3 regions of the Photobacterium kagoshimensis genome follow, and region 3 is predicted to be linked to each of the others. Evidence: predicted binding sites of a transcription regulator. Region 3 holds the regulator's gene; each other region holds the start of a gene.
What was found. The regulator CRP, encoded in region 3, controls carbon source genes, mostly activating them, when cyclic AMP is high. The targets are predictions, from matches to a motif close to TGTGANNNNNNTCACA.
Positions count from the first base shown of each region.

Region 1: recB (exodeoxyribonuclease V subunit beta) is a predicted target of CRP. The motif match lies at 931-946, and genes of this name have one in related genera.
Region 2: L4C35_RS13170 (NupC/NupG family nucleoside CNT transporter) is a predicted target of CRP. The motif match lies at 930-945, and genes of this name have one in related genera.

Region 1 covers NZ_JAKJSO010000024.1:79,974-82,250, reverse strand. Annotated here, with positions in the region: gene recC (exodeoxyribonuclease V subunit gamma) at 1-809, shown strand, start outside; gene recB (exodeoxyribonuclease V subunit beta) at 1,166-2,277, shown strand, end outside.
Region 2 covers NZ_JAKJSO010000014.1:225,262-227,538, forward strand. Annotated here, with positions in the region: gene L4C35_RS13170 (NupC/NupG family nucleoside CNT transporter) at 1-912, opposite strand, end outside; gene L4C35_RS13175 (manganese-dependent inorganic pyrophosphatase) at 1,237-2,247, opposite strand.
Region 3 covers NZ_JAKJSO010000012.1:134,875-137,151, reverse strand. Annotated here, with positions in the region: gene L4C35_RS10035 (DUF1338 domain-containing protein) at 1-207, shown strand, start outside; gene L4C35_RS10030 (hypothetical protein) at 308-502, opposite strand; gene crp (cAMP-activated global transcriptional regulator CRP) at 722-1,354, opposite strand; gene L4C35_RS10020 (OsmC family protein) at 1,627-2,031, shown strand; gene L4C35_RS10015 (phosphoribulokinase) at 2,126-2,277, opposite strand, start outside.

The sequences.
Region 1 (2,277 bases), on a different contig from region 3:
ATTTAATGCGTGAGCAGTTATTGCAACAACTCTTGGATGCCAAGTTAGCAAACCAAGATGAAAACGCGGTCTTCGATGAATTCTCAGCGCAACAAAAAGCGGCAGGACGACTACCTGTTGCGGCGTTTGGGGATTTAGATTTAGCGATCACCCGCAATGATGTATTGGCACTCACCGAGCAGATCTTCCCATTAATTCACGCCCCTGTGGATGATCAGGAAGTCGACTTAATCTTTAGTTATCAAGGCCACAAAGTAAACCTACAAGGTTGGCTAAAGCAGGGCTATCAATCAGGTTTAGTGCGCTATCGCAGTGGCAAAATACGCGCCCAAGATCTACTGATAGCATGGATCGATCACCTCTGCTTGGCGGCAATGCAGCCGCAAAGCCCAAATCCAAACCAAGTTCAGGCTCAGAAGATCACGCACTTGATTGGTAACGATGAATATCGTCGCTTGCTCCCGATTGATGCCGAGACCGCACGCCAGTATCTACAAGACATTATCGAGCTGTATTTTGATGGCTTAAATCAACCATTAGCGTATTTCCCTAAAACAGCACTGGCAGGGATCCAAGCGAGGATCGGGCGCGATGGAAGTTTCAAAGATGACGATGAGACTATTCAAAAATCCTTGAAGAAAATGGCAGATACCTTTAACGATGGTTACTTATTTGCGGGTGAAGGTGCAGACAGTTATATCGCGCGCGTATGGCCTAACTGGGATGATCATTTAGCCAATGATGCGTCACAGCTTGCTAGTCGAATATTGCAAGGGGCGGTCTTAAATAGTGAAAAAGTCGAAGAGTAGGCAGGAAGTAGTGTGGCCGTCAGCAAATCATTCTTATTTGTAGGGTGTTTGCTGTACGACCACCGGTCCAGAGGTGACCATGTTTCTGGCTGCGATACTAACCAAAGCGATGGCGTTAAACTGTGAGAAAACTCTCACATTGATAGAAAGAAAACTTATTCAAGCAAGCTAACGTTTATTTCTAAGTTATTGATCACACTTGATGGTGATGAGTAGCCAGAAAAATGTTAACCGCGGATATTCAGCAAGGTGAACCTTGATGACACCAAAGATATTACCTAGCGTAAGCACTTGGTTGGTGATGCCAACCTATTTATTAATCACAATCAGAGCTATGACAGAGAAGGATGGCGGGGATGAATAATAACGCAAATACACTGCACCCGATGACGTTCCCTCTCCATGGTGCGCGTTTAATTGAAGCCTCAGCAGGGACAGGAAAAACCTTTACCATCGCCAGCTTGTATTTACGTTTATTGCTGGGCCATGGTAGTGCTGATAGCCGACATGGCTGTGAGCTAAATGTTGATCAGATCCTTGTTGTGACCTTTACAGAAGCCGCAACCGCAGAGCTACGCGATCGTATTCGAGCCCGTATTCATGATGCACGTTTGGCATTTAGCCGTGGGGTGAGTAACGATCCTGTGATCCAGCCTTTGCTTGAAGAGATTCAAGATCATAAAACGGCCGCGCAAATTCTATTACAAGCCGAACGCCAGATGGATGAAGCGGCGATCTATACCATTCACGGCTTTTGTCAGCGCATGCTGACCCAAAATGCATTTGAATCGGGCAGTCGTTTTAACAATGAATTTGTGACCGATGAAAGCCAGTTAAAAAGTATGGTCTCAGCGGATTATTGGCGTCGTACTTTTTATCATTTACCGCATGCATTAGCGCAAGAAGTTCGCAATATTTGGTCATCACCTGCCGCCTTATTGAAGGATTTAGGTGGCAGTTTAACCGGTGCGCCGGTGAAGCTCAGCGTTGATGCGATGACGGAATCTTTGGCTGATCTTCACCAACAAAATCTGCAACGCTTGGATGGCTTTAAAGCCCTGTGGCGTGAACACCAAGCAGATTTAGAACCTTTGATTGCGGGTTCTGGCGTCAACAAACGCAGCTATACCAAAAAAAGTTTACCGACTTGGTTAGAGCAAGTGTCGCAGTGGGCAGCAACGCCAACGGTGAACTATGACTTGCCCGATAAGCTTGAGCGTTTTCATCAGCAGACTTTGATTGAAAAATCGAAAGATAACCCGCCAGAACATGCAGTGTTTGCCGCGGTTGCTGAGTTATTGGATAACCCTGCTAACTTACGTGATCCACTGTTAGCTCATGCGATTGCAGAGTGTCGAGAATTACTGGCGCAGGCTAAACAGCGTAAAGGTTGGCTATCGTTTGATGATTTGCTGACGCAATTGTCGGCAGCGATTGATAACGACAGTGACAATTTACTCGTTGATCG
Region 2 (2,277 bases), on a different contig from region 3:
TTGTAGTGCTTCACTTGCTGGAATACCCATTAGCCAAGCAACAGGATAGAACACATAGCCAATTAGATCTTGGAAGCTGATGCCTAGTGCGACGGTGAAACCTTTGTTGATCATTGCGATTAATGAGATAAAGCCGATTAGCATCGCTGCCACAATAACCGCAACTTTAAAGCCAGTAAGAATGTATTCGCCCAGCATTTCAAAGAAGGTCACTCGCTCGCCTTCAGCCTCAGCAACCATATCATCAAAGTTTTCTTCTGCTTCATGATCGTATGGGTTAATGATCGATAGAATAATGAAAGTACTGAACATGTTTAAAAATAGCGCTGCAACCACATATTTGGGTGCGATAAGCTGCATGTAAGAACCCACGATAGACATAGAAACGGTAGACATTGCCGTTGCCGCTAACGTGTACATACGACGTTCAGACATTTTGCCTAAAATAGCTTTGTAGGTAATGAAGTTTTCAGACTGGCCAACCATTAAGGCGCTGATGGCATTAAATGATTCTAATTTTCCCATGCCATTTATTTTGGACAGTAAAAAACCAATGGCACTGATCACAATAGGTAGCACTTTGATGTGCTGCAAAATACCAATAAGTGCAGAAATAAAGACAATCGGCATTAAGACTTGCAGGAAGAAGTCGAACCCGCCTTCATTAATAAGGCCTCCAAATACAAAGTTGGTCCCTTCTGCGGCAAAAGCCATTAGACCATTAAACCCTTCGGCGAACTCGGTAACTATGCCAGTACCCGCAGATGAGTTAAGTAAAAAGTAAGCCACACTCATTTCAATTGCTAGTAGCTGGACGATATAGCGAAGCTTAATGTTTGTTCGGTCTTTACTTGCTAATAATGCAAGAACGGCGACGACTGCAAGGCCAAAAATAAAATGTAAGTAGGGCATGGGAGGTATGTACCATTTGTGATTATTCTCAAATTATGCATGTATGCTCCCATTTGGATTACCACTTTATGGTGACTTGAATCTCATTTCTTGAACTGGTTAAGACTGTTTTTATGGCTGATAACTAATTGTGTTGAAAGGATTTTCAGAAAATTTATTCATGCTTATCTTAATAAATTGCACAAGTATTAATTATGCAACCTGATTTTTAATGAATGATGCATGCCTATAGTGAATAGTATGAGTGAGGCATTGGTACTGGCAATAAAAAGCCCTTCATGACCAAGTGACATGAAGGGCTTTATGTGTAGACGGTGAACTAAACTACTTCGCTTCAACTGCTTTTTGAATGGCAGGGCCAATTTGGCGCTTACGTGAAGTCACACCTTCAAGCACTAGCCATTGTTCAGATGCTTTGCCTTTAAATGCAGCGTTAGCAATTTTTTGATCGGCGCTGTCTATCCATAAAAGATTCGCACGTTTGTTTTTAGTGTCAATCACAGAGAAGAAGAGGTGATCTAAGTTCGCTTCTTTTTTATAAGCTTTCATTGCCGCAATAAATTCAGGCTTTCTGTCTAACAGCTGCTGAGCGGTAATGGTTTCTGCTACACCAATACCCACTTTCTTACCGCCGTAAGTGAAGTTCTTGTAATCTAAAGTAAGAATATCAGTAGCGCTGACATGGCTGAGGTCTGATTTTGCTTCCAGCATTTTCTCCCCAAAGGCGTTGATGTCTTTAATGCCTGCCACTTTAGCAAGCTTTTCTGCGTAGCTACGATCGTACTTTGTCGTTGTTGGTGAACGGAACACCACGGTGTCAGATAAAATACCACCTAGCGTAGTACAAGCGATAGTCGCTGGAAACTCGATGCCAAGCGTTTCGGCATGGTTTGCAAGAATAGTGGCAGCTGAACCCCATGGGCGAATATCAATCGAGGCAACTTGTGTCATGTTTACAGGGTTTCCCCCAATGGCGTGGTGGTCGATAATCGCGACAATACTTTTTTCATCCACAGAATGATGCAGTTGTGTTTGCTGGTTAAAATCAACCAAGCCAAATTGTTGCGCAGAGACCTCTTTAAGCAGTTTTGGTGCTGTCGCTTTACAGTATTCGAGTACAAAACGGCTTTCAGGATTAATCTCTTCTGGCACGGCAGGAGTACCACCATAAATATGTGCTGCGGCAATTGCGGATGTCACAGTGTCGGTGTCTGGGCTTAAATGACCCGTCCATACTAGCTTGTCCGTATTGTTTGCTTGGGGTGTGGTGAGATCAAATGCCATGCTTGATGAGCTCATTACAGAAAGCAGCACTGCGAGATAACGTAGTTTCATTATTTAATCCATTATTGTTTTAACTGTGAT
Region 3 (2,277 bases):
GGTGAAGTGAAAGGCAGCCCAGAAGAGATGCTTGAGCAGTCTTCAACCATGGCAGATAAAGTGCCTGTGGCCTTTTTAGATGGTGTGAAAACGATCCCCGGTGGTTTTTATGAATTTGCCAAGCGTTACTCGCAACCCGATGGTGAAATTTATACCGGATTTGTTGCCGCATCAGCCGATAAAATATTTGAAAGTACAGACAGCTAAAGCGCGGTTTGACTGACAATGACACCACAGCAAAATCTGTATGGGTATCACGGCAAAAGGCCATGTTGATAGCATGGCCTTTGTGCTATCTGGCGTTGTATTAATACAGGCTTTCTAAGGGCGGTGACCACTGCGAGCCTTCTTGACGCTGTGGTGTATTCGCCAATGAAATGTGCTGCTCGAGAAAGTGACGCTGACCACTAAAGCCTGTCATTTCGACCGTGGTCGGTAATGGGGCAATCGCGGTTGGTGGTCGGGAACTGGTGTTGTACGGAGAAAAACGTTCGATATCCATATCGTAAAGTCCACTGTGCTTATTGTTCTGAATTCTTGGTGGTATCACCCTAACGCCTGTTATGCACAATGTAGCAAAGGTGGCGGGGTTAGCAAGTGAAGATTCAGTGACAAGGTTAGCAAATTTGGATTTAGATATACGTGAGAGGTATGGCTGCTTCAGATATGAAAAAAGCCGCAAAAGCGGCTTTTTCTTAGCGATATTCGATGAATCAACAGATTAACGAGTACCGTATACCACGATAGTTTTACCGTGTGCAGAAATCAGGTTCTGCTCTTCAAGCATCTTCAAGATACGACCAACGGTTTCACGTGAACAACCCACGATTTGACCGATTTCTTGGCGAGTGATCTTGATTTGCATGCCATCAGGGTGTGTCATTGCATCAGGTTGTTTCGCTAGGTTTAGTAGCGTCTGTGCAATACGGCCTGTCACATCTAAGAATGCAAGGTCACCCACTTTTTGGCTTGTTACTTGAAGGCGGTTAGCCATTTGTGCCGAAAGGCGCATCAAGATATCTGGGTTTACTTGAATAAGTTGGCGGAATTTCTTAAATGAAATCTCGGCTACTTCACAAGGTGTTTTAGCACGAACCCAAGCTGTACGTTCTTGACCTTCTTCGAAAAGACCAAGTTCGCCAATGAAGTCGCCTTGGTTTAGGTAAGAAAGGATCATCTCTTTGCCTTCTTCATCCTTGATAAGAACAGCAACAGAACCTTTTACAATATAGTAGAGAGTTTCCGCTTTCTCACCCGCATGAATCAAAGTGCTTTTTGATGGGTACTTGTGAATGTGGCAATGTGAAAGAAACCACTCTAGTGTTGGATCTGTTTGAGGTTTACCTGGAACCATATTACTAACTTCCTCTGCGTTTGTTGCCCAACAACGACATCCCTATAATTTCAGTCTGGGCTTAACAATAGAATTGCTCGCTGGTTAGGATATTAAGTCAGCCGCTGGGCTGCAAGCTCACTTGAATAATTAATTGAGAGTTTAACTTTTTTCGGTCGGCATTTCTTGATATTGATCTATCTGAAATCGTCATTTTGTACTCATAAGTGTGCACATGATCACACGGTTGTTAGATTATGCAGAATTGACGCCAAAACACTAAGGAGAAAGCAATGCAGTCACGTGTGAAATGGGTAGAAGGAATGACATTTCTTGCCCAATCAAATTCGGGTCACAGTGTGGTGATGGACGGCAACGGTGGCGAAAAAGCACCCAGCCCGATGGAGTTAGTTTTGATGGCTGCGGGGGGGTGTAGCTCGGTCGATGTAGTAGATGGGTTACAATCTGCCGATCAAGGTATCACGGGCTGCGAAGCACAAATTTCCTCGGTGCGCCGCGAAACGGCACCACGCATTTTCACATCGGCGAATTTGCATTTTGTCGTGACGGGACATGATCTTGATGAAGGTTTAGTGGCGCAAACGGTCGCCAATTCACTTGAGAAATATTGCTCGGTTTGTTTGATGCTAGGTGAGGGGGTTGAGCTGACCCATTCCTATGAAGTGATCGCGGCATAAATTGATGAATGCGCAAGGCGTTGATGCGTGATGAAACGGAGACGTGAATGTCTCCGTTTTTGTCGCCTATCGCTTCACGGGTTCTGATCTGACGCTAGCCGATTTTGCCTGTTTCAATCAACTGTTGGATCAGGGGCCGCATTATCAATTCCATCGCAAAGCTCATTTTCCCGCCCGGTACCACCAAGGTGTTGTGGCGTGACATGAACGAACCTTGGATCATCGACAATAAATACGGGAAGTCGA